Linked DNA regions of Rubrivirga marina. The protein of the gene in region 1 binds, or shares a complex with, the protein of each later gene. Links are inferred from orthologs where the notes say so. Each region holds a gene or a part of one and is shown in the gene's direction. Other genes may lie near its edges.

Evidence for each region.
Region 2: the proteins of BSZ37_RS01220 (region 1) and BSZ37_RS14885 are in contact, whole or in part, in a cryo-EM structure (PDB 7NYH), measured with the Escherichia coli proteins. The link is inferred for Rubrivirga marina from one-to-one orthologs.

The regions. Positions count from the first base shown.
Region 1 is NZ_MQWD01000001.1:303,855-318,980, forward strand. The notes cover bases 6,575-9,381. They hold BSZ37_RS01220 (NADH-quinone oxidoreductase subunit A), read left to right. Parts: upstream 6,575-7,692; coding sequence 7,693-8,070; downstream 8,071-9,381. Other genes in these bases: BSZ37_RS01215 (serine/threonine-protein kinase), read right to left, coding at 6,575-7,358; BSZ37_RS01225 (NADH-quinone oxidoreductase subunit B), read left to right, coding at 8,158-8,703; BSZ37_RS01230 (NADH-quinone oxidoreductase subunit C), read left to right, coding at 8,708-9,381. Outside these bases: BSZ37_RS01200 (DUF7379 domain-containing protein), read left to right, coding at 1-1,993; BSZ37_RS01205 (CHAT domain-containing protein), read left to right, coding at 2,009-3,895; BSZ37_RS01210 (hypothetical protein), read right to left, coding at 4,095-4,400; more of BSZ37_RS01215, read right to left, coding at 4,434-6,574; more of BSZ37_RS01230, read left to right, coding at 9,382-9,484; nuoD (NADH dehydrogenase (quinone) subunit D), read left to right, coding at 9,489-10,940; BSZ37_RS01240 (NADH-quinone oxidoreductase subunit NuoE family protein), read left to right, coding at 11,032-11,721; BSZ37_RS01245 (hypothetical protein), read left to right, coding at 11,721-12,521; NADH-quinone oxidoreductase subunit NuoF, read left to right, coding at 12,534-13,922; BSZ37_RS01255 (DUF4920 domain-containing protein), read left to right, coding at 13,955-14,500; BSZ37_RS01260 (NADH-quinone oxidoreductase subunit G), read left to right, coding at 14,544-15,126. UniProt on the Escherichia coli protein: NDH-1 shuttles electrons from NADH, via FMN and iron-sulfur (Fe-S) centers, to quinones in the respiratory chain. The immediate electron acceptor for the enzyme in this species is believed to be ubiquinone.
Region 2 is NZ_MQWD01000001.1:3,512,200-3,527,276, reverse strand. The notes cover bases 12,320-15,077. They hold BSZ37_RS14885 (NADH-quinone oxidoreductase subunit J family protein), read left to right. Parts: upstream 12,320-13,280; coding sequence 13,281-13,874; downstream 13,875-15,077. Other genes in these bases: BSZ37_RS14875 (NADH-quinone oxidoreductase subunit L), read left to right, coding at 14,310-15,077; nuoK (NADH-quinone oxidoreductase subunit NuoK), read left to right, coding at 13,926-14,225; BSZ37_RS14890 (lysylphosphatidylglycerol synthase transmembrane domain-containing protein), read right to left, coding at 12,320-13,065. Outside these bases: 4-hydroxythreonine-4-phosphate dehydrogenase PdxA, read left to right, coding at 1-764; BSZ37_RS14945 (class I SAM-dependent DNA methyltransferase), read left to right, coding at 875-1,669; BSZ37_RS14940 (cell division ATP-binding protein FtsE), read left to right, coding at 1,695-2,450; BSZ37_RS14935 (tetratricopeptide repeat protein), read left to right, coding at 2,450-3,112; BSZ37_RS14930 (alanine/glycine:cation symporter family protein), read left to right, coding at 3,296-5,011; upp (uracil phosphoribosyltransferase), read left to right, coding at 5,105-5,725; BSZ37_RS14920 (Na+/H+ antiporter NhaC family protein), read left to right, coding at 5,818-7,842; BSZ37_RS14915 (hypothetical protein), read left to right, coding at 7,842-8,309; BSZ37_RS14910 (RluA family pseudouridine synthase), read left to right, coding at 8,345-9,043; BSZ37_RS14905 (YceH family protein), read left to right, coding at 9,154-9,801; BSZ37_RS14900 (helix-hairpin-helix domain-containing protein), read left to right, coding at 10,094-10,762; BSZ37_RS14895 (DUF72 domain-containing protein), read right to left, coding at 10,895-11,953; more of BSZ37_RS14890, read right to left, coding at 11,950-12,319. UniProt on the Escherichia coli protein: NDH-1 shuttles electrons from NADH, via FMN and iron-sulfur (Fe-S) centers, to quinones in the respiratory chain. The immediate electron acceptor for the enzyme in this species is believed to be ubiquinone.

The DNA.
Region 1 (15,126 bases):
CATCGACCTCCGGGTCCAACGGCTCGCCAACGGCACGTGGCAGGACGCCGAGCCCGAGGCGGGCGGCGAGGTCGTGTTCGAGGAAGGCGAGCGGCTGGCCTTCACCGTGACCAACCACCACACGGGGGACGTCTACGTCAACGTCCTCGACTTCGGCCTGGCCGGCGCCGTGTCGCCGCTGACGGTGCCGGGCTCGAACGAGGCGCTGGCGCCGGGCAACACCCTGCGGGTGGGCTACCCCAAGGGGATCCCGCTCGGCTTCCCCGCGACGTTCCCGTTCGTGCGGGAGCCCGGCGACGCCGAGGCGGTCGAGGGGACGGAGACGCTCAAGGCGTTCGTCACCACCCGCCCCACCGACTTCTCCGCGCTGAAGCAGGGCGGCGTCCGCTCGGCCGACCCCAGCAGCGGGTCGAGCCTCTCGGCGCTCCTGCGCCGGACGTTCCAGGGGGCCCCGACCCGCGACCTGTTCATCGACGAGGCGGAGCCCGGTGACGACTGGACGACGGTCATGCGCACGTTCGTCCTCCGCCGCACCAGCCAGGGCGCCCCGCTCGGCGAGCGCGGCCTCGACCTGGGCGAGATCACGATCCGGGCGAGCGGGCTGGAGGGGCAGGTCCGCGTGCTCCCCCCGCCGCGGTTCAGCGCCCGCACCCGGAGCGCCGCGCCGACGACGGGCGCGCTCGACGCCGTGCTGGCGGGCGAGCACGTCGAGACGCTCCAGACGGTCGAGATCCAGCAGGCCCGGGTGCCCGCCACGCGCAGCCTGGGCGCCGAGCCCGAGATCCGGGTCGACGTGCCGGCCGTCGAGGGCCACGGCCAGCTCCTGCTGGCGACCGACGAGAGCGGCGTCACGACGTGGCACGTCGCGGAGTCGCAGGCGGCCACGCGCAGCCTGGGCGCCACGCAGACGTTCGTGATCCGCGACGCCCGGCCCGCTCCGACGGCGACGGTCGCCACGCGTGGGCTCGTGGGCGCGGTCGGGACGAAGCTTATCAAGCGGCTCGTCTTCCCCCTCATCGACCCGGTCCTCGGCGCCGTCGGGGCCCACTTCGCCGAGCGTTGGGAGGAGAAACGGCGGCCCTACGCCCTCCGCCCGTTCACGCCCGCCGACTTCCGGGCGCCCGCCGCCCCGCTCGGCGCCGACGACTGGCGGCGGCTCGGGGAGGGCCGGTCGCTCCTGTTCGTCCACGGCACCTTCAGTCGGGCCCACTCGGCCTTCGGCGGGCTCGACGCCGAGACGCTGGCCGCGCTCGGCGACCGCTACGGCGGGCGCGTGTTCGCCTTCGACCACTTTACGCTCTCGCACGACCCCGAGGCCAACGTCCGCTGGCTGGTCGAGCACCTCCCGGACGACGCCGCGCTCGACCTCGACGTGGTGTGCCACTCGCGCGGGGGGCTCGTCAGCCGGGTCCTCGCCGAGCAGCAGAGCGCGCTGTCGCTGGGCGCGCGATCACTGCGCGTCGGGACGGTCGTGTTCGTGGCGTCGCCGAACGCCGGCACCTCCCTCGCCGACCCCGACCACATGGGGACGCTGGTGGACGCCTACACCAACCTCCTCAACTTCATCCCCGGCTCCCCCGTGACCGACGTCCTGGAGGGCGTGGTGACCGTCGTGAAGCAGCTCGCCGTGGGCGCCCTCGGGGGGCTCGACGGGCTCCAGGCGATGCGGCCGGGCGGGCCCTTCCTCCGCGACCTCAACGCCCTCAACGGGCGCGGCGACACCCGCTACCTCGCCCTCGGCGCCGACTACCGGGCCACGCAGCCGGGGCTGGCGGCGTGGGTCAAGAACCGGCTGATGGGCCGCATCTTCGGATCCGCGAACGACCTCGTCGTCCCCACCGCGAGCGTCTACGCCGACACCGACGGCGACGGGGTGGACCTGGTCGCCGAGGCGGACCGCCACGTCTTCGCCGCCGACGCGGCGATCTCGCACACCGGGTTCTTCCAGCATCCCGACGCGCAGGCCCGCCTGCTCACGTGGCTCCAGGCCTGACCCCGCCCCAAACCGATGACCGAGTACCGCAACTTCTGGATCCGCATCGAGAACCGGGCCGACGGGCTCTACGTCTCCTCAAACTCGAGGGCGAGCGGGGCCGTGTCCGCGCCGCTCGTGCTCCCGGGGGACCTCGACGCGTACCGGCTCGAGGCTCTCCTGAAGGCGTCGAGCGCGACCCGGGGCGCCTCGGCCGGCCCCCGCCGCGACCTGATCCTCGAAGGCGCCGAGGCGCCCGCCGGCGTCTCCGAGCGCGAGGTGGGGAGCGAGCTGTTCCGCGCCCTCCTGCCCGGCCCGGTCCGCGACGCGTTCATGCGCAGCGCGGGGAGCGGCAAGGAGAACGGCGTCCGGATCCGCCTCCAGATCGACCCCAACGACCCGGAGCTCGCGAAGCTGGCCAGCCTCCCGTGGGAGCTGATCTACAACGACGTGACGCGCAAGGCGCTGGGCCGGTCCATGTACACCCCAGTGATCCGGTCGCTCGACGTGGCGCAGCCCTACACGATGCGCCCGTTCGCGCCGCCACTCCGCGTGCTCCTGGTCCTGGCCAACCCCTCCGACACCCACCCGCTCGACCTCGACGGGGAGAAGCGGCGCGTCGTCGAGATCCTGGAGGGCCTCGACGGTGTGGAGGTCACCGTCATCGAGCATGCCACGGAGCGGAGGATCTACGACGCCCTCGACACCGGGCAGTACCACGCCCTCCACTACATGGGCCACGGCGGGTTCAGCGACTCGCGCGGCGGCGTCCTGCTTCTGGAGGACGAGCACGGGCGGTCCGCCCCGCTCTCCGCCGCCGAGCTCGGCGACGACCTCGCCGAGCGGCGCGCGATGCGCCTCGTGTTCCTCAACGCCTGCGACACCGGCCGGGCCAGCCACCGGGCCGGCGCCGACCCGTTCACGGGCGTGGCCTCGGCACTCGTCGCGGCCGGCATCCCGGCCGTCGTCGCCATGCAGGTGCCCGTCACGGACACCGCCGCGCTCGCCTTCTCCGACAAGTTCTACACGATGATCGCCCACGGCGAGCCGGTCGACGCGGCCGTGGCCGTCGGGCGGCGGGCCATCTGGCGGGTCGACGAGAGCTCTCTCGAGTGGGCCACCCCCGTGCTGTTCATGCGGGCCTCGGACGGCTTCCTGTTCGGGAAGCCGCCCTCCGGCGGAGAGGCCCGGCCCTCCGCCGTCGCCCCCGCGCCAGCGACGCCGGCCGAGCGGCCGCAGGCGGGACGACCGCGAGCAGAACGGCCGCCCGCCGAGCGGCCGCCAGCGGCGGCCACGCCTACAACGAGCATCGGTCAGAAGGTGAAGACGTGGGGCATCGGCGTCCTGGCGGGCCTCGGCGGGCTCGTGGTCCTCGCGGTCGCCATCGGCGAGTGCAGCGGCGACGTCGAGGACCCCTCCATGGCCGCCGACAACAGCGTGGAGGAGGCCGAGATGTCCGATGAGGCCGAGACGCCCGACGAGGCTGAGACGTCCGACGAGGCGAGAGCCCTCGTCTCCAACAGTGGAATCGCCGAGTACGCAGCCGATCCCGTTCAGCTGAGCGTGGCCCAGAACCTCGTCGACATGCGGCCGGACGGGATCGCGGGTGAGATGGAGACCATCCTGTTCCTGTTCGAGAACGAGCCGGAGCTCATTCCTCTGCCCGTGGAGCCGGACCGCCAGTACGAGGTGATCGGGGTCTGCGACGACGACTGCACCGGCCTCTACCTGGAGCTCCTCCAGGCCGACGGCGTCACCCCCCTCGAGACGCAGGGCGATGTGACTGTGGACGACGGCAGCGAACCCCGCCTCCGCGTGACCCCCACGTCGGCAGACACCTACACCCTCGCCGTCACCCTCACCGACTGCTCCACGGTGCAGTGCTACGTCGGCGTCAGCGTCTACGAGTACGCGCTGGAGTAGTCAGGGAGGCCACGCGCTCGATCGACGAATCTCTGCGCGAATCACACAACGCCTAGATGCCTGTTTCTTGAAGCTAATTTACTGCAAGTTATGGTGGCATAATAAGAGGACGGCGCTCGACCATCACTTATCAAGACGACCTGCCTGAGCGCCCTTCCGCAACACCCGAGCGGTTCACGACCACCGAGAGGGTGGGCCGCTAGACCCCGCCGCCGCCGCCGCCGCCGGTGTACTGCTTGTCTCGGCCGCCCTTGCACGGCGCGCTCAGGTCCCCGACGAGCGTCATGAACTCGAACGACCCTCTGGCGTCCGGCTGCACCGTGAGGGCCTCGACCTGCCCCATCGGGATCTCGTACCGCGCACCTCCGAAGAACGACTTCGGGTCGATGCACAGGACGACGTCGGCCCCGTCGGCGTGGAACGACACGGTGTCGCCGGGGCCGGCGGGGATGTCGGAGGGCGAGGGGGTGCCGTCGCTGGCGATCGTGACCTTGACGTCGGGCATGGGAGCGTGGAGAGTGGGGACCGCGCCACGCGATCACCCGGGTGGAGAGGAAGGAGCCGTGAGCAAGCGGGCGTAGCCCGGGTCGGCCCGGAGCGCGCCGAGCCACGGGTCGCGCTCGACAGCGTCCGGGTCGAGCCCCTGCTCGAATCCGTCGCGGAGTGAATCTAAGGCGCGCGTCCGATCCCCCAGTTTTTCGTAGACCTGAGCGATGGTGGCGTAGGTCCCCGGCCGCTTCTGCGGAAGCGCGACGAGACGCCTGAGAGCCTCGCGGGCGAGCTCGGACCGGCCGGTGTAGGCGTAGCCGTAGGCCAGCCCGATCAGGCCGTCCTCGTCGTTCGGGTTCACCTCCACGACGCGCGTGTCGAGGGCGAGCATCCGTCGCCACGCCCGGTCGGCCCGGACGGAGTCACCTTCGAGCGCGTAGGCGTTGCCGAGGAAGAACCAGCGGTCCGAGTTCAGGCTGTCGAGGACGACCGCGCGCCGGTACCACTGGGCCGCCTCGGCGTAGGCCCCTCGGTCGTACTCGAGCCTCCCGAGGTTGATGTACGCGTCGGCCGTCGGGCCGGTCGCCGCGGGGTTGGCCTGGGCGCCCTTCCGGTACCACACGGCAGCGGAGTCGAGCTGGCCGAGCTGCTCGAAGGCCCCACCGAGGTTGGTGTAGCCCCACGGGTTCGTCGGGTTCAGCGCGACCACCCTGCGGAACAGCGGGATCGCGTCCTCCGGCCGGCCGACGTAGTTGTAGACGTTCCCGAGGTTGTTGTAGAACCCCCAGTAGCCCGGCTTGAGCGCGATGGCCCGGCGGTACGCGACCTCCGCCTCGTCCACCCGGCCGAGGAAGTAGAGCGTGGCGCCGAGCTGCTGGTAGGCCAGCGCGTTCGTCTCGTCGAGCGCGAGCGCGCGGCGGAATTCGGCCTCGGCCTCGGCGTAGCGGCCGGTCCCCTTGTAGATCATCCCGAGCGTCACGCGGACCGCCGCGAGGTCCTCGTCGAGCGCGACGGCCCGCTCGCCGGCCTCGGACGCGCGCTCGACCCACTGGGGGTCGCTGGTCGCCTCGTACTTCCGCCAGTAGGCCTCGCCGAGCCCGGCCCACGCGATGGCGTAGCGGTCGTCGAGGGCGAGGGCCTGCTCGAACAGCACGATGGCCCGATCGATGGCCGCCTCCGTCCCGTAGTCCAGGAGGGTGCCGCGGGCCTGCGTGTAGAGGTCGAAGGCCTGCGGGCTGTCGGTGCCGCCCGCGGCGAGGGCGAGGCGGGCGGCCTCGTCGAGCTCCACGTCGAGCAGGCTCGCCAGCGCGAGCGCGACGCTGTCCTGGAAGGCCAGCAGATCGGTCGTGGTCTTGTCGAGGACCCGGCTGCCCAGGCGCTGGTCGCTCGCCGCGTCGTAGACCTCCATCGTCAGGCGGACCCGGTCGTCGGCCCGCTGGACGCTCCCGCTCACCACGAGGTCGGCCCCGAGCGCCTCGGCGGCCTCTCGGGGCGCCCGGGCCTCCAGAGCCCGGGCGTCGTCGGTGGGCAGGACCGAGAGGCGGTCCGAGAACTGCTCCATCTCGGTCAGCGACGCGCCGATGGTGTAGACGAGCCCGTCGATGAACGCCTGGTTCTCCGCCCCGCCGCCGACGTTGGCGAATGGGAGCACGGCGACCTGACGGAGCCCGGGGGCCACCGCGACGCTCCGCTCGGCCCCGCCGCCCCCCACACTGGGCCCGACCACGGCGACGCCGAGGCCGGCCAGTCCGAGGAGCGCCGCGAGGACCCCCACCTCGATTCCGCTCACGCGCGAGCGGCCCTGCTCGCCGTGGTACCACGCGACGACGAGCGCACAGACGAACCCGACGGCGAGGACGATCGGCACCGCGCGGAGGAGCCACTGGGGCCACGCGTAGACCCCTCCGAGGGCGACCACCACCTGGAGGACGAGCCACGCCCCGGCGAGATAGGCCAGCCCCCACTGGACGAGCTTGCGGTCCTTGACCCTGTCGAGCGGGGGGAGGCCGACCCCGACGGGCGCGCCTCCGCGGCCCCGCCGCCCCGTCCGGTCAGACGCCCCCTCGTCACCGGATGGCAGGGCCGCGGCCGGGGCTGTCGTGCCCTGCCGGACCGCGTCGAGGGCGTCCGCGAGCGCCGACGCGTCGGGGTAGCGGTCGGCCGGGTCCTTCTCGAGGCACCGCCCGACGATGGCCGCCAGCGGGGCGGGGACGCCAGACAGGGGCCGGGGCTCCTCGTGCAAGATGGAATAGATGACGGCCTGGTCGTAGGCGCCCTGGAAGGGCCGCTCGCCGGCGAGCATCTCGTACAGCACGACGCCCAGCGCCCACTGGTCCGCCCGCGCATCGACGGGCTCCCCGCGCGTCTGCTCCGGGCTCATGTAGGCCATCGTCCCGAGCGTGGTGCCGGCCTTCGTGAGCAGCGCGTCGGTCGCCTTGGCGATCCCGAAGTCGACCAGCTTGGCCCGCCCGTCGGGCGTGACCATGATGTTGGCCGGCTTGACGTCGCGGTGGATGACGCCGGCCGCGTGCGCACACGCCAGGCCGTGCGCGACCTGGGCGGCGAGGGCCGCCGCGTCGTCGGGCGCCATCGGCCCCTCGTCCAGCCGCGACCGGAGCGAGGTCCCGGGGACGTAGGCCATCGCGATGAATGGGCTGCCGTCGTCGGCTCTCCCAATCTCGTGGACGGTGCAGATGTGGGGGTGGTCCAGCGCGGAGGCGGCCCGGGCCTCGGCCACGAACCGCTCGTTGGCCCCGGCATCGGAGCTGAGCGCGGGCGGGAGGAACTTGAGCGCGACGTCCCGCCGCAGTCGCGTGTCGCGGGCGCGGTACACGATGCCCATCCCGCCCCCGCCGATCACGCCCTCGACGGCGTAGTGCGCGACCGTGGTGCCCTGGAGCCCGTAGGGGTCGGCGTGGGCCGGCCCCTCCCCCGAGACTCCGTCCGTGCCGGATGTGCCCCCGTGGCTCCCCATCGATTTCCAGGATGATGCCGGTCGAACATACCGCACCCCGGGCGGACCCGATCCTGGGCGTCCGGCGGCCGGCCGCCAACGGGACCGGCGACGAGCCGCGGGCGCCCCCCACTCCCGCAGCCTTCGGACCTCGACGGGCGCCTTCTACCGCCTCCAGCCCAACGCCCGGGCGCATCCGGCCCTGCCGGCCTCGGTCGCCCTGCGGACCCACCGAGGCGGGCGGAGGGGCGCCTCGGCTTCCCGGGATGTCCACGTCCGTGGGGCAGGCCCGGACCCGCGCGGGGCACGGGGCGTCGTAGCTTTCGAGGCCCCTCCTCTGCCCGCGGCGCCCTCGATGATCACCGAGTTCCTGCCCCTCTTCCTGATGGTCCTGCTCGCGCTGGGCCTCGCGCTGAGCCTGCTCAAGATCGCCGAGTACTTCGGGCCGCACCAGCCGAGCGCGATCAAGCAGAGCCCGTACGAGTCGGGCCAGGACCCCGTCGGCTCGGCCCGCGACCGGTACTCGGTCAAGTTCTACCTCGTCGCGATGATCTTCATCGTGTTCGACGTCGAGCTCGTGTTCCTCTACCCGTGGGCCGTCTCCTACCGGACGTTCCTCGAGGCCGGTGGCGGGGCCGCGCTCGCCTCGCTCGGCGTGATCGGCACGTTCATCGTGATCCTCGTCGTCGGGCTGCTCTACGACGTCAAGAAGGGCGGGCTCGACTGGGACTAACGCACTTTCAGTCTCGTTTGAAAACGGGACCCCGACCGAACCGGGTGCGCCCGCCTCGGTACAGTCCCCACACGACCACGCAACGCCATGTTTAGCGAAGAAGGCGGCTTCCTCACCACGACGGTCGACTCCGTCGTCAACTGGGCCCGCTCGAACTCCCTCATGCCCATGCCCATGGGCCTCGCGTGCTGCGCGATCGAGATGATGGGGTTCGCCGGCCCGAAGTACGACGTGGCCCGGTTCGGGTCGGAGGCCATGCGGTTCAGCCCGCGCCAGGCCGACCTCATGATCGTCGCCGGGTGGTGCTCCTACAAGATGGCCCACACGGTCCGCCGGATCTGGGACCAGATGGCTGAGCCGAAGTGGTGCATCGCCCAGGGCGCCTGCGCCTCGACGGGCGGGATGCACCGGTGCTACGGCGTCGTCCAGGGGATCGACAACTTCGTCCCGGTCGACGTCTACATCCCCGGCTGCCCGCCGCGCCCGGAGGCCATCATCCACGCGCTGATGGACATCCAGGAGAAGATCCGCGCGACCGAGTCCGTCGCGAAGGACGTCCGCTTTACGGAGGCGCCGAACCGGCTCGTCGAGGGCCGGATCGTCACGCCCGAGGGCCAGCCCGTCACTGCGTAGTCCCATGGCCGACACCGACCGCCCCACCCCCGAGGAGACGCCGCAGCCGTCGGCCGCCCTCGCGCCCCTCGCCGACGCCCTCGTCGGCGGCCCGGACGACGCGCCGTTCGTCGACCCGGCCCAGCAGACGCAGACGCTGAAGTTCCACTTCACGCCGCGCACCGCGCTCGCCGGCGAGATGGAGCGGCTCCAGACGGAGAACCCGCACGCCAAGGCGACCTGGATCGTCCCGAACGTCCTCAAAGCGCTCCAGGACACGTTCGGCGGCGCGATCCACGACGTCGTCGGGTACGCCGGCGAGACGACGGTCTTCGTCGACAAGGCCCGGATCGAGGACGTCTGCCGGTTCCTCCACGACGAGGTCGGCTTCGACTACCTCACCGACATCGGGACGATCGACCGGTTCACCGAGGACGACCGGTTCGAGGTGTTCTACAACCTCTGCGCGCTCGAGGCCCGCAAGCGGATCCGCCTCAAGGTCCGCGTCGACGAGGAGGACCCCGTCGTGCCGACGGTGACGCACGTCTACCCCGGCGCCAACTGGCACGAGCGCGAGGCGTGGGACATGATGGGGATCCGGTTCGAGGGCCACAAGGATCACCGCCGGATCTACATGCCGGAGGACTTCGAGTACCACCCGGCCCGGAAGGAATTCCCGACGCTGGGCATCCCCGGCAGCCTCCCGCTCCCGGCCAACACGCCCGACGGCGAGCTCCAGCCGGACCCGTTCCCGCGCGCCCACGGCCAGATCCCGCACGACCTCGATTCCGACCTCGGCTGACCCCATGGCAACGACTGACGCCAACGCCCCGAACGCCCACGCCGCCGCGCCCGGATCGAGCGAGGACCTCTTCACGTTCTGGCCGCGCCACAACGCGGCGATCTACCAGGCCCTCGCCGACCGGCACACGCACGTCGAGATCCCGGGCGCCACGAAGCGCGCGCCCTCCAGCGTCCGCCCCGACGAGACCGCCGGCGACGGCACCGAGGCGGTCGGCCTCGACGTCTCGGGCGACGGGGCCAGCGGCGCCGCCGTCCCCATGGTGACCCCGAAGGGCGAGGACCCGCTGGAGAGCCGGATGATCCTCAACCTCGGGCCCCAGCACCCGGCCACGCACGGCGCCCTCCGCTGCGTGATCCAGCTCGACGGCGAGTCGATCGAGAAGTGCCTCGTCGACATCGGGTACCTCCACCGCGGCATCGAGAAGCTCGCCGAGGTGAAGACGTACCAGGAGTTCATGCCCTACACGGACCGCATGGACTACATGTCGCCCTACTCGAACAACGTGGCGTGGTGCCTCGCGGTCGAGAAGCTGGCCGGCATCGAGGCCCCCGAGCGGGCCCAGTGGCTCCGGACGATCGGGTGCGAGCTGGCGCGGATCTCGAGCCACCTCCTCTGGGCGGGGACGATGGTGATGGACGCCGGCGCGCTTTCGGTCTTCCTCTGGACGTTCAAGTACCGCGAGGAGATCTACTCCATCTTCGACGAGATCGCCGGCGCCCGCTTCACCGTCTCGCACTCCCGCATCGGCGGGCTCGCCTTCGACTTCTCGCCGGCGGCGCTCTCCATGATCGCCAGCTTCTGCGACGAGTTCGAGCAGCAGATCGCCGACTGGAAGAAGCTCCTCAACCGGAACCGGATCTGGATCGACCGGAACGAGGGCGTCGGCGTCCTCTCGCGCGAGGAGGTCATCGAGCAGGGCTACACCGGCCCGACCCTCCGCGCCTCGGGCGTCCCCCACGACCTCCGCATCTTCGAGCCGTACCTCGTCTACGACCAGGTCGACTTCGACATCCCGATGCGGACCGAGGGCGACTCGCTCGCCCGCTACTTCGTCCGGATCGAGGAGATGGAGCAGTCGGTCAAGATCATCCGGCAGTGCCTCCAGAAGCTGCCCGCCGGCCCGATCCGCGTCGACAACGCGAAGGCGGCTTACGCCTCCAAGGACGAGGTCTATTACTCGATGGAGGGCATGATCCACGACTTCATGATGACGGACACGGGCGTCGCGCCGCCGAAGGGCGCCGAGGCCTACCACGCCATCGAGAGCCCGAAGGGCGAGCTCGGCTTCCACCTCGTCTCCGACGGGACCGGCAGCCCGTGGCGCGTCAAGATCGTGACCGGCTCCTTCAAGAACCTCCAGGGCCTCGAGACCATGATGGAGGGCGCCCAGGTGGCCGACACCGTCGTCCTCATCGGCTCCATCGACCCCGTCATCGGCGACTCCGACAAGTGAGTTCAGCGTTCGGAGTTCAGAGGTGGACTCCTCGGACTCCGACCCCTGAACCCCGACCCGCAGGACGGCGCAAGCCAACTCCGAACCCAGCATGACCCCCGACACCCCCGGCCCGTTCGTCTCGCCCACGCCGCAGTACGTGCCCGGCGAGGCGCCCGAGCGCACGTTCTCCGACGACGAGCTCGTCTGGACCGACGAGGAGCAGGCCCAGCTCGACACGTTCCGCAAGCAGTACCCGACGGCCGACGCGGCCGTGATGAAGGGGCTCTGGCTCGCGCAGCGCAAGTTCGGCTGGCTCCCGCCCGAGGTCATGCAGCTCGTGGCCGGCTCGCTCGGGATCCCGTACGCGAAGGTCTACGGCGTCGCCACGTTCTACACGCAGTACTTCAAGGAGGACAAGGGCGCCTTCGTCCTCGACGTCTGCACGTGCTTCTCGTGCCAGGTCTGCGGCGGGTACGACATGCTCCACTACCTCGAGGAGAAGCTCGGCGTGCCGAAAGGCGTAACGACCGAGGACGGCCTGTTCACGATCCAGGAGGCCGAGTGCCTCGGGGCCTGCGGCTCCGCGCCGATGCTCCAGGTCACCAACGGCGCCTACGTCCACAACCTGACGAAGGAGAAGATCGACCAGCTCGTCGACGCGCTCCGCGAGGGCAAGGACCTCCCGTTCGAGAGCGTGACGCTCCCGCAGGACGAGGCCGAGCTCGGCGGCAACCGCCGGACCGACGCCGAGGCCGTGACCGCCTACCAGACCCCGCCCGTCTCCGACTCCGTCCACTAGTGGCCGTCTCACGTCTCGCCGACCGACGCATCCGAGAGGAGGCCGCCCGCGCGGCCCTCCGGCTCGACGTGCGCGGTCCGGTCTCCGAGGCGCTGGGCAAGACCGGGATCGTGGTCCCGCCCGCCTCGGCGGAGCCCTCGACCGAGGCGGCCCCAGCCAGCACGCCGCTGCCCGAGGCCCCGGCGCTCCGAGGCGTCCGCCCGGCCGAGCGCGTCGTGAAGCCGTTCGAGAAGGCCGCGTGGCCGACGCGCCGCGCGCGACGCGCCGGCGCCGACCCGTTGTCGGGCCTCACGGCTGACGAGCGCCGCGTCCACCGCATCCTCCTGAGCCAGCTCGACCTCGCGAACGCGCAGAGCCAGAGCGGCATCGGCAGCCTGACGTACGTCGAGACGAAACGCTTGGAGAGCCTCGACCTCGCGTTCATCAACGCCGAGCTGGCGAAGATGACCGAGCGTCGGGTCCAGACCGCCGAGGTCGGCCGGGTCGGGCTGCTCACCGCGGTGGTCCTCGCCCCGCTCGCGCTGGGCGTCGCGCTCGTCGCCGGGGCCGGCATCGAGGCGGTCCTGATCGCGCTGGCCGTCCTCATGGCGGTGAGCAGCGCGCTCCTCGCGCAGTCCGCGGCGGCCGGCCCCTCGACCCCGCGGCGCCAGATCTACGAGGCCCTCCGCGAGCTCGCCCTCCTCCTCGACGGGGACGCCACCTCCGAGGCCGTCCTCCAGGCCGACCTCCTCATCGACCAGCTGGCGGACGCCGACACGTCCGTCCACACCCCGACCGCGCGCCGCCGCGTCCGCAGCTAACCCCACCTCACCATGGCCGACGCCGACACCCTCCTCACGGGCCAGTCCAAGGCCGGCGACTGGCGCTCCTACGAGCGCGTCATCCTGCCGCCGATCAAGGACCTCCACCAGATCGACGTCTACGAGCAGAACGGCGGCTACCAGGCCCTCCGCGACGTGGTCAAGGACGGCAAGTACGACCCGACCGGGCTGACCAACGAGGTCAAGGCCTCCGGCCTCCGCGGGCGCGGCGGGGCCGGATTCGGGACCGGCCTGAAGTGGAGCTTCATGCCGCCCGTCGACCCCGAGAAGCCGCGGTACCTCTGCTGCAACGGCGACGAGTCCGAGCCGGGCACGTTCAAGGACCGCCAGATCTTCGAGTACAACCCGCACCTCATGATCGAGGGGATCGTGCTCGCGTGCTACGCGATGACGATCAAGACGTGCTACCTCTACATCAGGGGCGAGTACATCGAGTACGTCGACCACGTCCAGAAGGCCGTCGACGAGGCGTACGCGAAGGGCTACATCGGCCAGAACATCCTGGGCACCGACTTCTCGACGGACCTCGTGGTCCACTACGGCGCCGGCGCCTACATCTGCGGCGAGGAGTCGTCGCTGATGAACTCGCTGGAGGGCAAGCGGGCGTATCCGCGCATTAAGCCGCCGTTCCCCGCCCAGAAGGGCCTCTGGGGGATGCCGACGACGATCAACAACGTCGAGACGCTCGCCGACGTCCCGCTCATCGTCAACCGCGGGGCCGAGTGGTTCGCGGGGATCGGGCCGGAGAAGCACCCCGGGCCGGTCCTCTACGGGATCTCGGGCCACGTCAACAAGCCGGGCGTCTACGAGTACCCGACGGGCATGCTCATCACCGACCTCCTGGAGGCGGCGGGCGGCGCGCGCGGCGGGAAGAAGATCAAGGCCGTCGTCCCCGGCGGCTCGTCGACGCCGCCGCTCACGTGGGAGATGGCCGAGCCGGCCACGATGGACGCCGAGACGCTCCGTGAGGCGGGCTCCTCGATGGGCACGGCGGGCCTGTGTTTCCTGGATGAGGACACCGACATGGTGAGCTTCACGCGCCGGATCGCCCACTTCTACCACCACGAGTCCTGCGGCCAGTGCACGCCGTGCCGCGACGGGACGGGCTGGATGGAGAAGCTGCTCCACCGGATCGACGAGGGGAACGGCTACACGCGCGACCTCGACCTCCTGCTCGACCTCTGCGACCAGATGGAGGGCCGGACCGTCTGCGCCCTCGCCGACGCCGCCGCGTGGCCCGTCCGCTGGGGCATCCGCCGCTTCCGCGACGAGTTCGAGGCCAAGTGCAAGCCGACCTCCTTCGCCGGCGCCGACGTCTCGGGCGACGGCGCGACCGAGGAGACCGGCGAGCTCACCCCCACCGGCGTCCCGACCACCTAGCCCGCTGCGCCGACCGCCGGCGCCCCGTCCCCATGACGCGCTCCCTCCTCCTGATCGCCCTCCTCGGCCTCGGCGCCTGCGCCGACCCGGCGGAGGCGCCCGCCGACGACGCCACCGAGGCGGGCGTGGCCGAGCCCTCGGACGTCGCCTTTGGCGAGACCGTGCCCGACGGCGCGGCCCTGTCGCCGGACGAGCTCATCGCCAACCCCGACGCGTACGCCGGCAAGACGGTCGTCGTCGAGGGCGTGGCCCGCGAGGTCTGTCAGATGGCCGGCTGCTGGCTCACGTTCTCGAACGACGCCGGCCAGACCGTCCGCGTCAACGTGCCGCGCGACGAGACCGAGAGCTACGTGTTCACCTTCCCGAAGGACGTCTCCGGGCAGACCGTCCGCGTGGCCGGCACGCTCGAGGTCGAGACGACCTCCGTCGAGGACCAGCGGCACTACGCCGAGGATGGCGGGGCGTCGGAGGACGAGGTCGCCGCGATCACCGAGCCCAAGCAGACGCTCGTCCTAACGGCCCTCGGCGCCGAGCTGGCCGAGGCCGCCGACCGCGCGCCCGGCACCGCGCCCGCCTAAGTCCGCCCCACCGCACGCACTCCGCACGACGCACTCCGCATCCATGCCGCAGGTCATCATCGACGGGAAGGCTCACGAGTTCGAGCCGGGGCAGAAGCTGCTCCAGCTCTGCCTCGACGAGGGCACCGAGATCCCCCACTTCTGCTACCACCCGTCGCTCTCGGTCCCGGCCAACTGCCGCCAGTGCCTCGTGAAGGCCGGCACGCCGATGATGGACCGGGAGACGAAGGAGCCGGTCCTCGACGACGACGGCAACCCCAAGATCAACTACTTCCCGAAGCTGATGCCGAGCTGCGCGCTCGACGTCACCGAGGGGATGGTGGTCCACACCCAGAACGACTCCGAGGAGGTCGCCGCCGCCCAGGCCGACAACCTCGAGATCATGCTGGCGAACCACCCGCTGGACTGCCCGATCTGCGACCAGGCCGGCCAGTGCCCGCTCCAGATCCAGGCCTACAAGTACGGCCCGGAGGGGAGCCGCTTCGAGTTCGAGAAGGTCCACAAGCCGAAGCGCGTCCAGCTCGGGCCCAACGTGGTCCTCGACGCCGAGCGGTGCATCAACTGCACGCGGTGCACGCGCTTCACGGCCGAGATCACCGAGACGCACCAGCTCACGATCATCAACC
Region 2 (15,077 bases), 3.2 Mb from region 1 along the record:
AGACACACATCGACTGGGGACAGACGACCGCCACCGGCGGGCGGCGGGCGATGGAGGCCGTCGCCTGCGCCGTCGACCTCGCGCTGGCGGGCGACGTGGACGGCATCGTCACGGCGCCGATCTCGAAGGAGGCCATCCAGAAGGCCGGCTACACCGTCCCCGGCCACACCGAGTTCTTGCAGCAGCGGTGCGGCGCCCCGACCGTCGTGATGGTCCTCGCGGCCGACCTCGACGCCGGGCCGCTCCGCGTGGCGCTCGTCACGATCCACGTGCCCGTCGCGGCCGTGCCGGATCTGATCTCCGAGGAGCGGATCGGCGACACGTGCCGGACCCTCGCCGCGGCGCTCCGCCGCGACCTCGGCATCGACGCGCCGCGCCTGGCCGTCCTCGGCCTCAACCCGCACGCGGGCGACGGCGGCGTGATCGGGACCGAGGAGATCGACACGATCCGCCCGGCCCTCGACGCGCTCCGGGCCGACGGGCTCGACGTGACCGGCCCGCACCCGGCCGACGCGTTTTTCGGGCGCGGCGCATGGCGACACGCCGACGCCGTCGTCGCGATGTACCACGACCAGGGACTAGCCCCGTTCAAGGCGCTCGCGCAGGGGGCCGGCGTGAACGTCACGCTCGGGCTCCCCATCGTCCGCACGAGCCCGGACCACGGGACGGCGTTCGACGTGGCGGGGCAGGGTGTGGCCGACCCGTCGTCGATACGCGCGGCGATCCGGATGGCCGCCGCCATGGCCGCCCGCCGCGCCCGCTGACTCCGTCCCCTCGGTGCCGAGGTGGAGGGAGCCATCCCGTCGATCGCGCCGACCGAGGATCACGCCGTCTTCGGGTGGCGGCCCCGGACCCGCGGCCCGACCTTTCCGTCGTGCGTGACCTCCCGCCCGTGACCGACCCGTACTCCGCCCTCGCCGCCGGCTACGACGCCGTGATGGCCCACGTCGACTACCCGGTGTGGGCCGCCTACGCCCAAGGCCTCATTCGAAAGCACCGCCCCGGCGCTCGTTCGGTGGTCGAACTCGGCTGTGGGACCGGCACGTTCGCCGTCGCGCTCCAGCCGTTCGGCCCGCCGCCCGGGGGCTACGGGTACCGCGCCTATGACGGCTCCGAGGCGATGGTCGAGGTCGCCCGCGAGACCGCGCGCCGCGCCGGCCGGCCGATCGCGTTCGACGTGCTGCCGTTCGGCGAGCCCGTGCCCGGCGACCCGGCCGACGTCGTTGTGCTCCTGTACGACGGCCTGAACTACCTCCTCGACCTCGGCGCCGTCACCGACCTCCTCCGCACGATCCGCGACGCCCTCGCGCCGGGGGGGATCGCCGTCATCGACCAGTCGACGCCGGTGAACTCGGAGACGCACGCGGCCGGCGGGTTCGACGACGCGGGCGAGACCGACGCGTTCTCGTACCTCCGCACGAGCGAGTACGACCCCGACCGCCGCCTCCACACGACGACGTTCGACCTCACGCTGCCCGACGGGAGGACGGTCGTGGAGCGCCACGTCCAGCGCGCCTACACCCGCGAGGAGGTCGCCGAGGCCATCGAGGCGGCCGGCCTCGTCGCGATCGCGGCCTACGACGGGTTCGAGGGCGAGCCCGCGACCGACGACTCCGAGCGGGTCCACTGGGTCCTGCGTCGGGCGACGCCCCACGGCCGGCCGGCGTAGCTTGGGGACCCCCCCGATGCCGCCTGTGGACCCCGCCGTCGACCGCGTTTCTGACTACGCCGCGCCGCCCTCGGCGGGCGCGCCCCGAGAGCGCCCGCTCGTCGAGCTCCGCAACGTCGCTGCGAGCTACGTCGACCCATCGGGTGCCCGCGTCGACGTCGCCTCGGACCTCAACCTGACCATGCGGCCGGGCGAGATGGTCTACCTCATCGGCCCGACCGGGAGCGGCAAGTCGACCATCATGAAGCTGCTCTACATGGACGTCCAGCCCGAGTACGGGCTCGTCCGTGTGGGGCCGTACCAGTCGGACTCGACGAAGCCGAAGGACATCCCACTTCTCCGGCGGATGCTCGGCATCGTGTTCCAGGACTTCCAGCTGCTCCCCGACCGGAGCGCCTACGACAACGTGGCGTTCGCGCTCTACGCGACCGGCGTGCGGGGGAAGGAGGTAAAGGAGCGGGCACTCAGCGCGCTCGCTCAGGTCGGATTGGGACACCGGGCGAAGGCCCGGCCGAGCGAACTGTCGGGCGGCGAGCAGCAGCGGGCGTGCATCGCGCGCGCGCTCGTCAACCACCCCCGCCTGCTCCTGGCCGACGAGCCGACGGGCAACCTCGACCCGCGTGTGGCCGACGAGATCCAGAAGCTGCTGGTCAAGGTCAACCGCCAGGGGACCGCGCTCCTCATGGCGACGCATGACTACCGGCTCGTCAAGGCCTTCCCGGCGCGGACGCTCGCGCTCGTGCGCGGGCGGCTCATCGAGGTCGACCCGGCCTCGCTCTAGTGCGCCGCCGGTTGCCGGTCCTCCTGGCCGCGCTCGCGCTCGGCGCGTGCGGCGACGACGCGCCCACCCCGGCCCCGGTCGCCCCGCCGGGTCCGCCCGCCTCGGTGGACCTGGGGGCAGTGCAGGCGTCGTTCGACCAGTGCCTCGCGGGCGACGTGACCGACGGCGTCGCCCGGCTCGACTCCGTCCTCGCCGCGTCGCCCGGGGCGCCGGACGCGCTCGTGGCCCGTGGGCTCTGCCGCTGGGCCGGGTGGGACGACGACGGTGGGGATCCCGAGCAGGTCCGCGCTGCCTACACCGACCTCACGGCGGCCATTGAGGCCGTCGAGCGGGGGGGCGAGGCGCGCGGGACGCCCCTCGCCGACATCTACAGCCACCGGGCGTTCGTGGCCCAGGCCCTCGACGACGGCTGGGTGCGGACCCTCGAAGACCTGGACCGGGCCGTCGCGCTCGCGCCCGAGGAGCCGCGCCACGTCCTCGACCGGGGCGTCGTCCACTCCTACGCCGGCGACAGCGTCGCCGCGCGCCGCGATCTCCGCCAGTACCTCGCCCTCGCCGACTCGGCCGAGGCCCGGGACCGGGAGCCCCCGAGCTCCGCCCAACGGTCGGTGGTCGAGTCGCTCCTCGCAGACCTCGACGGAGATTCAGACCCGGTCCCCTGACGCGTCGAGGCCGGCGGCCTCGGTGAGCCCTCGCGAGGACTCCGGGACGACCGCGTGAACTCCGGGGCGCAGGCGCGGCCGTACGCGCGGGCGCGCACGAGGCGGGTGGGGGAGGTGACCTCCCAGGGCTGGGGATCGGCCCTATCTTCGCGGCTTCCCCATCCACTCCGCGCTCATCGCCACATGGAGCTCCTCTCCGCCGTCATCGATGCCATCAACAACGTGCTCCGGTGGCCCCTGGTCATCGGCCTGCTTGGGACCGGCCTCTTCCTGACGATCAAGCTCGGGTTCGTCCAGTTCCGCCGCCTCGGGCACGGGTTCGCCGTCGCCACCGGCCGCTACGACGACCCCGACGAGCCCGGCGACGTCTCGCACTTCCAAGCGCTCACGACGGCTCTCTCGGCGACGGTCGGCGTCGGCAACATCGCGGGCGTGGCCCTGGCGATCCACATCGGCGGGCCCGGCGCGCTGTTCTGGATGTGGGTCACGGCCCTCCTCGGCATGGCGACGAAGTACTCCGAGGTCACGCTCGCCCAGCAGTACCGCGACGTCCACGTGGACGAGGACGGGAAGGCCTGGGAGGGCTCCGTCTCGGGCGGCCCTATGTACTACATCGAGCGCGGGCTCGGGAAGAACTGGAAGCCGGTGGCCATGTTCTTCGCGTTCGCCCTCATGATCACGTCGTTCATGACCGGCAACGCGGTCCAGGCCAACACGGTCGCGACCCAGGTCTTCGACTCGTTCGGCGTCGACCCGTGGATCACGGGGCTCATCACGGCCAGCATCGTCGGCGTCGTGATCTTGGGTGGGATCAGCCGGATCGGGAAGGTGACCAGCATCATCGCGCCGGTGATGGCGGCGATCTACGTGCTGGGGGCGTTGACCATCCTCGTCCTGAACATCGGCGACGTCCCGGCGGCGTTCGGGCGCATCTTCAGCGAGGCGTTCAACCCGACCTCGGGCGTGGCGGGCACCGGCGCCGGCGTGTTCCTCCTGACGATGCTCTACGGCGTCCAGCGGGGGCTCTTCTCGAACGAGGCCGGCCAGGGCTCGGCCCCCATCGCTCACTCGGCGGCCAAGACCGACGAGCCCGTCTCGGAGGGCGTCGTCGCGCTCCTCGAGCCGTTCATCGACACGATCATCATCTGCACGATGACCGGCCTCGTCCTCGTCACGACGGGCGCCTTCGAGGCCACGGCGCCGGCGCCCATCGACCTCAGCGCCTCCAACGTGTCGATCGTCGAGGGCGACCGCGAGTCGGGGTTCACCGTCTACCAGGGCCAGGACCCGATCTCGTATGAGGAGGGCATCCCACAGATCCTCGACGGCCCGCGCATCGGCCGGTTCAGCGTGGGCGTCGACACGCTCTACGTCGACGAGGCCCAGACGCAGGTCTTCACCGGCACCGTCGACCCCGCGACCCGCACGGTCCTCGACGCCGACGGGACCGTGCTCACGACGCTCTACGGCAACACGGTCCGGACGAGCGCCCCGCTCACGACGCTGGCCTTCGAGCGCGGGCTCGGTCAGATCGGGTTGGGCGGCCTCGGGCGGTTTATCGTGCTGCTCTCGGTGGTCCTGTTCGCCGTCTCGACCTCGATCTCGTGGAGCTACTACGGCGATCGGTGCGCGAACTACCTGTTCGGCCCGAGGGCCATCCTCCCGTTCAAGGGGGTCTTCGTGATCATGCACTTCGTCGGCGCCGTCCTCGCGGTCACGACGATCTGGGACCTCGGCGACGTGGCCCTGTCGCTCGTCACGCTGCCCAACGTCCTGGCGCTCCTCCTGCTGTCGCCGGTCCTCAAGAAGCTGACCGACAGCTACTTCGAGCGCCGGCCGTGGGAGCAGAACGAGGTCGACCACAAGCGGGCCGTCCAGGAGGGCCGGCTGAAGCGGTAAGAGGGATGAGCGAGGGGCCGGGGATGGAGGGATGACCGCGTCGTTCGTCCTCCACCCGGACCCCTCCGTCCCGCCTCCCCCATCCCTCCCCCCATGCTGACCGTCGTCGACCACCCGCTCCTGAAGCGCGCGCTGACCACGCTCCGCGACGCCGCCACGCCCTACGGGGAGTTCCGGCGGACGCTGTCGGATGTCTCGTCGATCCTGGCCTACGAGGCCCTCCGCGACCTGCCCGTCACGACCTGCCCGGTCCAGACGCCGCTCGAGGAGACGGAGGGCTACCTGCTGGCCCGGGAGGTCGTCGTGGTGCCCGTGCTCCGCGCCGGCCTCGGGCTCGTCGACGGGTTCGTCCGCTACGTGCCCGAGGCGCGCGTCGGGCACCTCGGGATGTACCGCGACGAGCAGTCGCACGAGCCGGTCGACTACTACTCGAACGTGCCGCCGCAGGTGCGCGACGCCCGCGTGTTCGTCGTCGACCCGATGCTGGCGACGGGGGGAAGCGCGGCCGGGGCCATCAACCACCTCAAGCGGCGGGGCGCGAAGGACCTCGTGTTCGTCTGCCTCGTGGCGGCGCCGGAGGGCGTCGCGCGGCTCGAGGACTACCATCCGGACGTCCCCATCGTGGCGGCGGCGCTCGACCGCCAGCTCGACGAGAACGCGTTCATCCGGCCCGGCCTCGGGGACGCCGGCGACCGCATCTTCGGGACGACATGATGACGGTACTGGGGACCAGGGCCGGGAGAACGGGGAGCTCGGGCCGAGACGGTCGGGCTCGGCGGGGTGGATGGCTGCTCGCGCTGCTGATCGTGCTCGCGACCGTTGGGGGGGCGCAGGCCCAGGGGGCCGACGCGGTGCCTGGGGCGGACACGGCGTCCATCGGCAACCCGCTCGAGGCGCCGGTCACGCTGCAGGAGCCGCCCGCGGACACGGCGGCGCAGACGCCGACCGCGCCGTCGCTCGTGCGCGACAGCCTCGCGACGCGGCCGGCCGAGAGCTCGGCCGTCCAGGTCACGGTCCCGGACGTCGTGCTGCGCGGCGTCCCGTTCGGCGTCACGCTGACGGGGCTCGACACGGCTGACGGCGCGCTCGTGCGGGCCGGCGGGCGGACCGTGCCGGTCGAGGTGGCCGACGACGGGACCCTTTCCGCCTCGGGCCTCACCGCGCCCGACTCGGGCCCGACGACCGTGGAGGTCCTGTGGCGCGGCGGGGCGGTGGCGACGGCCACGCCGCGGACGCTGCCCGGCTGGCTCTCCATCGTCCCGCCGCTCCTCGCGATCGCGGTCGCGCTCGTGTGGCGCCGCGTGATCCCCGCCCTGTTCCTCGGCATCTGGAGCGGCGCCGTCCTCGTCGCGGGCGTCACGCCGGGCGGGATCGTCGGCGGGCTCTTCGCCACGATCCAGGTCTACATCCTGGACGCGCTCGCCGACGAGGGGCACGCCTCGATCGTCATCTTCACGCTCATGATCGGCGGGATGGTGGGGATCATCCAGAAGAACGGCGGGACGCAGGGCGTCGTGAACGCCATCGTCCGCTGGGCGAGCACGCCGAAGCGCGGGCAGACGGCGACGGGCCTCCTCGGGCTCACCATCTTCTTCGACGACTACGCCAACTCGCTCATCATCGGCAACACGATGCGGCCGGTGACCGACCGGCTCCGGATCAGCCGCGAGAAGCTGGCCTACATCGTCGACTCGACGAGCGCGCCGGTCGCCTCGCTCGCCCTCGTGACGACGTGGATCGGGTTCGAGGTCGGGCTCATCAACGAGGCCGTGGCCGGCATCCCGGGGCTCACGCTCGACGGCTACGGCATCTTCCTCGAGTCGATCCTCTACCGGTTCTACCCGATCCTGGCCCTCTTCTTCGTGTTCGTCATCGCGTTCACGGACCGTGAGTTCGGGCCGATGTACGACGCCGAGCACCGCGCGCGGACGACCGGCGCCGTCCTCGGCCCCGGCGCCAAGGTCGACGCGGCCGCGGAAGACAGCGAGCTGTTCGCGCCGCCGCCCGACAAGCCGCACCGCGGGTTCAACGCGATCCTGCCCGTCCTCGTCCTCGTGTTCGGGGTGATCGTCGGGCTGTGGGTCACAGGGGAGGGCGACACAATCCGCGAGGTCATCGGGAGCGCCGACTCGTACAAGGCGCTGATGTGGTCGTCGCTGGCAGGCGTGCTCACGGCCGTGCTCCTGTCGGTCGGGCAGCGGATCCTGACGCTCGACGAGACGCTCGACTCCTGGTACGAAGGGCTCAAGTCGATGCTCTTCGCCATGATCATCCTCGTCCTCGCGTGGTCGCTCTCGGCGACGACCGACGTGCTCCACACGGGCGACTACCTCGGCACGGCGTTGAGCGCGGCGCTGCCGCCCGGCATCGTCCCGGCCCTCATCTTCGTCCTCGCCGCGCTCACGGCGTTCGCGACCGGCACGTCGTGGGGCACCATGGGCATCCTCATGCCGCTCGTGGTCCAGCTAATGTGGGGCGTCATGGACGCCAACGGCCTCGCCGATCCGGAGCACTTCTACCTCCTCTACTCGGCCGTGTCGTGCGTTCTCGCCGGCGCCGTCTGGGGCGACCACTGCTCGCCGATCTCGGACACGACGATTCTGTCGTCGATGGCCTCGGGCTGCGACCACATCGAGCACGTCCGGACCCAGTTGCCGTACGCGCTCCTCGTGGGCCTCGTGGCGATCGGGCTGGGGACGATCCCGACGGGCTTCGGCTTCCCGTGGTGGCTCTCACTCCTGCTCGGGGCGGGCGTCCTGCTGGCGGTCCTCTGGTTCTTCGGCAAGCCCATCCCGGGGCACACTGAGGAGGTCGAGGTAGACGAGGCGTAGTGCCCGTCACGCCGTTCCACTTCGGTCCGGGGCTGTTGCTGAAGGGCCTCGCCCCGAGCCGGGTGTCGCTGGCGGCGTTCGTGCTGGCCAACGTCGTGATCGACGCGGAGTCGGTCGTGAACCTGCTCGCCGGCCGGTCGCCGGTCCACGCGACGTTTCACACGCTGGCGGGGGCGACGATCGCGGGCGCGGCGTGCGGAGCGCTCGTGGCCTGGGTGGGGAGGAGGAGGGGGGCCGCCTCGGCGGAGTGGCGGGCAGGGCCGGCACTGGTGGGGGGCGTGCTCGGCGGGCTCGGGCAGACCGGGCTCGACGCGATCATGCACTCGGATCTCCGGCCGTTCCTGCCCGTGTCGGCGGCGAACCCGCTGCTCGGAGCGGTCGACCTCGACCTGCTCCACCTCGCGTGCGTCGTGACGGGCGTCGTCGGGTTGGCCGTGCTCGGCATGCGCCAGTGGCGCAGGAGCTAGCGGAACCGCACGGCGTGGGGCGCCGTCGCCGGGGCGTGAACCCGCTCTACCTCGACAATCACCTCCTCGCCGTCTCGAAGCCGCCCGGCCTCCTCACGCAGGCCGACCGGACCGGCGACCCGGACCTCGTCTCGCTCGCCAAGGCGTACCTCAAGGAGCGGTTCGACAAGCCCGGCAACGTGTTCGTCGGCCTCGTCCACCGCCTCGATCGGCCGGCGAGCGGCGTCATGATGCTCGCGCGGACGTCGAAGGCGGCGTCGCGCCTCAGCGACCAGTTCCGCCGCCGCGTCCCGCAAAAGCGGTACCTCGCCGTGGTCGAGGGGGACCCTGGCGACGGCGGGGCGTGGACCGAGCGGGTCGACGCGATCGACAAGGGCGGCGGGGGGAGCGTCGACGTGGTGCCGGTGGGGGAGGGCCAGCGCGCGGCGCTCCGATACCGAACGCTCGCCCGCGACTCCGCTCGGAGCCTCGTCGAGGTGGAGCTCCTCACCGGCCGGAAGCACCAGATCCGCGCCCAACTGGCGGAGCTGGGCGCTCCGATTCTCGGTGATTTCCGTTATGGCAACCAGACTCCGTTCGCTGACGGCCGCGGTGTCGCGCTCCACGCCTACCGGCTGGTCGTCGAGCACCCGACGAAGCGGGAGCCCGTCACGGTCGTCGCCCCTCCGCCAGAGGCGTGGGCCGGCCTGTTCCCCGACGCCGTGGCCGAGACGGCCGGGTCCGCCGAGCCCTGAGCGGGGCCGACCGGGACGCCGCGCTCGGTCTGGCGCCTCGGTTGCATCCCGCGATGGGGAGGAGCACTTTCCGTACCCCGTACCCCGTACCCCGTACCCCGTACCCCTGCATGTCCCGTCCCACCCTCGACCCGATCGAAACGCGCGTGGCCGGCGCGCTCGTCGAGAAGGCCCTCGCCACGCCTGACGCGTACCCGCTCACGCTGAACGCGCTCGTCGCCGCGTGCAACCAGAGATCGTCGCGTGAGCCGGTGACGGACTACGGGGAGCGCGAGGTGAAGGAGGCCGCCGAGCGGCTCATGCGCCGCGGGTTGGCGGGAACGTCGGCTGGGGCGGGGCACCGGGTCGCGAAGTTCCGGCACAACCTCGACCGCTCGCTCGACTTGTCGCGCCGCGAACTGGCGGCTCTGGCCGTGCTGATGCTCCGCGGGCCGCAGACGTCCGGCGAGATCCGCACGCGGACGAGCCGCCTCGTCGACTTCGCCAGCGTGGAGGACGCCGAAGAGGCGCTGTGGATGCTGTCCGACCGCGACGACCCGCTCGTCGTGCGTCTGCCGCGGGAGCCGGGCCAGTCGACGGATCGCTACGCGCACACGCTCTCCGGTGAGGTCGAGGCCGCGGCCACGAGCACTGAGGCCGAAGAGGAGGCGGTTCCGGTCGCGGGCGGGCTGACGTTGGCAGAGCGTGTCGAGGTGCTGGAAGCCGAAGTCGAGCGTCTGCGCGCTGAGATGGACTCGTTCCGCGAGCAGTTCGAGTAGGCCGCTGGGACGACGGTGGACCGCCGGCGTCGGCGTCCCATGCCGCCCCGCCCGCTTTCCCCAACCGCGTGAACCGGACATCGAGTGGTGTACCCGTCTCGCCTCGGCGCCGAGGCGGGCGAGGTCGACTCGCGCTCCGCCGAGCCGTCCGCGGGGCCCCGCCGGGTGCGCTCCGATGGCGGTCGGATCGACCTCGGGGACCCCAGGGATCGCCCCACTCGCACGGGGTCAATCGTGTGACAAACCGGTGGCACTCGGGCTCCCGATCTTGGACCACATTGACTCCAGAGCCATGTCTCCGATCGGACCGACCAACATCGAACTCGCCGAGGCGCTCGACCAGATGGCCGAGGTCCTCGTCCGCCAGGGCGAGCCGAACCCGTACCGCGTGCAGGCCTACCTCCAGGCCGCGGCCATGGTGCGCGACCTCGAGGAGCCCGTCGCGCGGTTGTACGGCGAGGGCGGGCGTGACGCGCTCATGTCGCTGCCCGGCATCGGCGTGAGCCTTGCCCACCACATCGCCCAGTACGTCGAGACCGGACGGATCGGCCTCCGTGACCGCCTCCTCCGTGCCGACGACCCGGCCACGCTCCTCGCCACGCTTCCGGGCGTGAGCGAGCGGCTCGCGCGGCGGCTCGTCGATGAGCTCGGTATCGAGTCGCTCGCCGAACTTGAGCGGGCAGCCCACGATGGCCGTCTCCAAGACCTGGAGGGCATCGGCCCACGGACGACCGAGGCCATCCGGCTCCAGCTCAACTCGATCCTGAACCGCTCGGCCCGCCGCCGTGCGCGCCGGCTCCGTCGGCAGGTCGCTCAGCTCGCCGCCGTCCAGCGCCGCGCCGAGGTCGCCGCCGAGCAGGCCACGGAGGCGCAGGCCGAGGCCGCGGAGCCGACGCCGGACGCGCCTGAGGAGCGGCCCGTCGCGACGATCTACTCGCTCTTCCCGCCCGCCGCCGCCTAGCGGTCGGACCCCGGGTCCCGACTCCGCCTGCCTCGGCGCCCCCGCGCCCGAGGCGGCCGGACCGGTATCTGTCGGGCACTCGCTGCCCGTTCCATATTCCCCCTCGTCGCCCCCGCGAACCGCAGGCGAGCCCTACGCCCCCTTCCGCTCTGCGAAGTCCAGGAACCGGTGGGCGAGCGTCCGGCAGAGGTCGGGCGTGTTGCCCCACGCCCGGTTGTTGCCGACGACGTTGAGCACGACGCCGGCCTCGACGGCCTGGTACATCAGCGCCGTCGCCTCGTCGATCATCCGGTTCGCGTCGCGCGTATCGCTGAGACCAGCGGCCGGACCGTCGAACGGGTAGGCCCGCCGCCAGGACTCGGCGTAGTCCATGTCGCGCGGCTGGACGAGCCGGAGCACGGCCTCGCCCGAGCCTGAGGTGAACCGCTCATTCACGAGCCGCCACTGGTCGATGATCGGAGGGAGCCACTGCCAGTGTGAGAAGCAGAACCCGAGGTCGCGGTTCGCGAGCCACTCGAGGTAGGCGGGCGACAGGAGGTGCGACGAGCGGACCTCGAGGTGGTACGCCGCGTCGTTGGGCACCTCGGCGATAAAGCGGTCCCACTCCGCCACGAACTCGTCGGGGTCCGGGCTCTCGGCCGCCCGCTCGTAGGATTGTTCGAGGATGACACCGGCGAGCTTCACGCCCAGCTTCTTCTGCGCCGGCACGAGGAACTGGTCCGTGAACCCCTTCGGATCGAGGTAGTCGGGATTCTCCACGTAGGCCCAGCGCCCGTCGACCTTCCGCCGGAGCCGGCGGGCGACGTATTGCTGCGGCGCCTTCAGCAAGAACCGCGCGTTGGGCGGCGCGGCGTCCGAGTAGTGCTCCAGCGTGAAGAGCTGGGGCGACGGCTTGCCGGTCGCCTCGACCAGCGGCCGGTAGTACGTGAAGTCGATCTCGAGGACGCCGAAGTGCAGGAAGTAGTCCTCGACCGACGCCACGGGCAGGAGCCGCTCTTCGAAGGCCTGCCCGCCGACCGACTTCTTGCGCGTCGTGACCTCGCCGGCCCACACGTCGCGAGGGTAGACCTGGTCGATCCACGCCGCGTAGCGGTCCGAGGCGGAGCCGAACCGGAGGACCGGGTGGACCTTGCGGAGGTCGAACCGGTCGGCCTCGGCGCGGCGGTCGGGAACGGGGCGGGGGACGCTCACGCGGTCACCGAGGTGGGCCGGGGCGGCGCGTCCGAGGCCTCCCCGAGGTCGGGCACCGGCTGCTCGGGCGGCGTCTCGCCGGCGAGCAGGGCGCGGACGGCACTGCCCGCGACGACGAGGCCGATGGCGAGGACCCCGTAGTAGGCGACCGCCCGCCACGCCAGCAGCGCCGGTCCGCCGTACCCGGGCGGGAGGAGGGGGGCGAGGTACAGGACGTAGAGCGCCTCGATTCCACCCGAGCCTCCGGGCGTCGGCATGGCGAGGCCGGCGAGCCACAGGCCGGCCGTCCGCATCACGAACAGCACGTGCCGGAACTCGCGCCAGAAGCTGAGGGCGACCAGGAACACGATGCCGTATCGCCCGAGCCAGTACATCAGCGTGTAGCCGGCGCCCTTGAGGTAGAACGACAGGGGCTGCCCGCGGAGGACCCTCGCCTGGTGGCGGAGCTTCTTCGTCTCGCGCCGGACGGTCGGCTCGAAGCGCCGGAGCCACTTGAACCTGACGACCCAGTTGGCAAACCGCTCCAGGATCTCGGGCTTGACGAGCGTGGCGTAGGCGAAGAACGCGATGTAGATGAGCATCCCGCCGAGGTAGGCCGCCACGGTCCCGATGCCGGCCGCGCCGAGGGCCGTCGGGAAGACCGGCAGCCAGATCGCCGACACGTACAGGATCACGATGAGCGTCGCGAACCAGAGCTGGTCCATGAGCATCGTGAACAGCATGAGCGCCGTGACCTGGCCGTAGGCCGCGCCGTTCTCCTTGGCGATGAAGAACGCCGCGAACGGGGCGCCCCCCATCGCCGACGGCGTCACGGCCGACATGAAGTCCCACGTGAGCTGGGCCCGGAGCCCGCCCTTCACCGTGAGGGCCCCGCGAGAGACGTGCCGGAGCCGGAGCCCGCCCGCCGTGATCTGCAGGCCGAGCGCGCCGATCGCGCCCAGGAAGATCCACGGGTTGAACGAGGACCGGACGAGCGCGAAGGCCCCGGGCTCCCACGTGGCCCACAGGATGATGCCGACGGCCGTGAGGCTCAGCGCGACCGGGATCACGAGGTCGCGCTTGCGGACGCGCCGCCCGCGAGTCGGAGAGGAGGGGGGAGCCGGGGCGTCCATGCGTGGCGAAGATAGACGGGGCGGAGGCGCGTCCGGTTGCGTCGGCGCGCCCGGGGCGGCCTCAAGGGGGGGCGTGGGCCGGCCGGCGCGGCTCTTCACCGAGAGATCCCGCGGGGATCGCCGCTCGGTTGTCCGCGTCGGAGGAGGGCCGGTATCTTGGCGGCCCCTCACCGGGCGCCCTCTGCCCGGACCCAGGCTCCCTCTCACCCCGACCCGTGGAGACGTTCCTCTTCTTCGTGTTCGCCGTGTTCGCGGTGGCCGGCTCGCTCGGCATGCTCATCTCGCGGAGCCCGGTCGCCAGCGCGCTCTGGATGGTCCAGACGATGCTCGCCATCGCGTGCCTCTACCTCACGCTGAACGCGACGTTCATCGGGGTCGTCCAGATCCTGGTCTACGCCGGGGCCATCATGGTCCTGTTCCTGTTCGTGATCATGCTCCTCAACCTGGAGGAGACGCCGCGGCTGAGCGCCTTCACGTGGCAGCGGGCCGTGGCGTTTGTGGGGGGCGTCGCCGTCCTGGCCCTCCTGCTGACGGCCGTCGCCGAGCAGATCGACGTCTTCCCGACGCCCACCGACGTGCCCGTGGCCGTCGTCGACCCCGTGGATGAGGCCGTCGTCGTCGGGCCGGAGGGCGACGCCGCCGTGATCGACGAGGGCGAGGTCGCCGTCGTGCCCCTCGACCCGACGTCGGTCGAGCAGATCGGCGTCGCGCTCCTGACGCGGCACGCCTTCACGCTCGAGATCGTCGGTGCCCTCCTGCTGGCGGCGACCATCGGCGCCGTCCTCCTCGCCAAGAAGCGCTTCGTCTGACGCGCTGCCCCGGCCGCCTCGGGCGGTCGTTGGCCACCCCGACCGCTCCCCATGGATCTCACCTGGTACCTCTCGCTGAGCGCCGTGCTCTTCACGATCGGCGTGCTCGGCGTGCTCCTCCGGCGGAACGTGATCGTCGTGTTCCTGAGCATCGAGCTCATGCTGAACGCGGTGAACCTCACGCTCGTCGCCTTCAGCCAGGCGTTCGGCGACGTCGACGGCCAGATCCTGGTCTTCTTCGTGATGAGTGTCGCCGCGGCCGAGGCCGCCGTCGGCCTCGCCATCGTGATCGCCATGTTCCGCAACAAGCTCACGATCAACGTCGACGAGCTCCGACTGTTTAGGGGCTAGCGCCCCGGGACTGGCGGCTGGGGACTAGGGACCCCGGCCGCCGCATCCCCACCAGTCCCTAGTCCCCAGTCCCGCGTCCCTCCGATGGAACTCCTCGTCCGGCTCATCCTCCTCCCGCCGATCCTGGTGGCGGCGTTCAACGGGATGATGGGCCTGTTCTCGCCCGCCTACCGGAAGCAGGAGTGGCTGCTCGGCGGGCTGGCGCTGGCCGCCGTCGCCGTCCCGTTCGCGGTGACCTGCATGCTGTTCTTCGGCTTCGAGGGGGCCGAGGTCGTCCGCTACTTCACGTGGATGACGGCCGGCGACCTCCGGGTCGACTTCGCCTACCGGATCGACGAGCTCTCGCTGCTCATGACGATGATCGTCACGGGGGTCGGCTCGCTCATCCACCTGTACTCGATCGGGTACATGCACGGGGACTCCGGGTACTGGCGGTTCTTCGCGTACCTGAACCTGTTCATCTTCGCGATGCTCAACCTGGTGCTCGCGGAGAGCCTGCCGGTCCTGTTCCTCGGGTGGGAGGGCGTCGGGCTGTGCAGCTACCTCCTCATCGGGTTCTGGTACACCGACCTCAAGAACTCGGCGGCGGCCAACAAGGCGTTCATCGTCAACCGCGTGGGCGACTTCGCCTTCCTCCTGGCGATGTTCATCATCTTCAAGACGGTCACGGACGCGACGCAGGGGCCGTTCGGGCTCGACTTCGCGACGCTGCTCCAGCCCGAGACGCTCGCGCTCTTCGCCGGCGGCACCGGGTTCTGGGTGACGGTCCTCCTGCTGATCGGGGCGACCGGTAAGAGCGCGCAGATCCCGCTCTTCGTGTGGCTCCCCGACGCCATGGCTGGCCCGACGCCG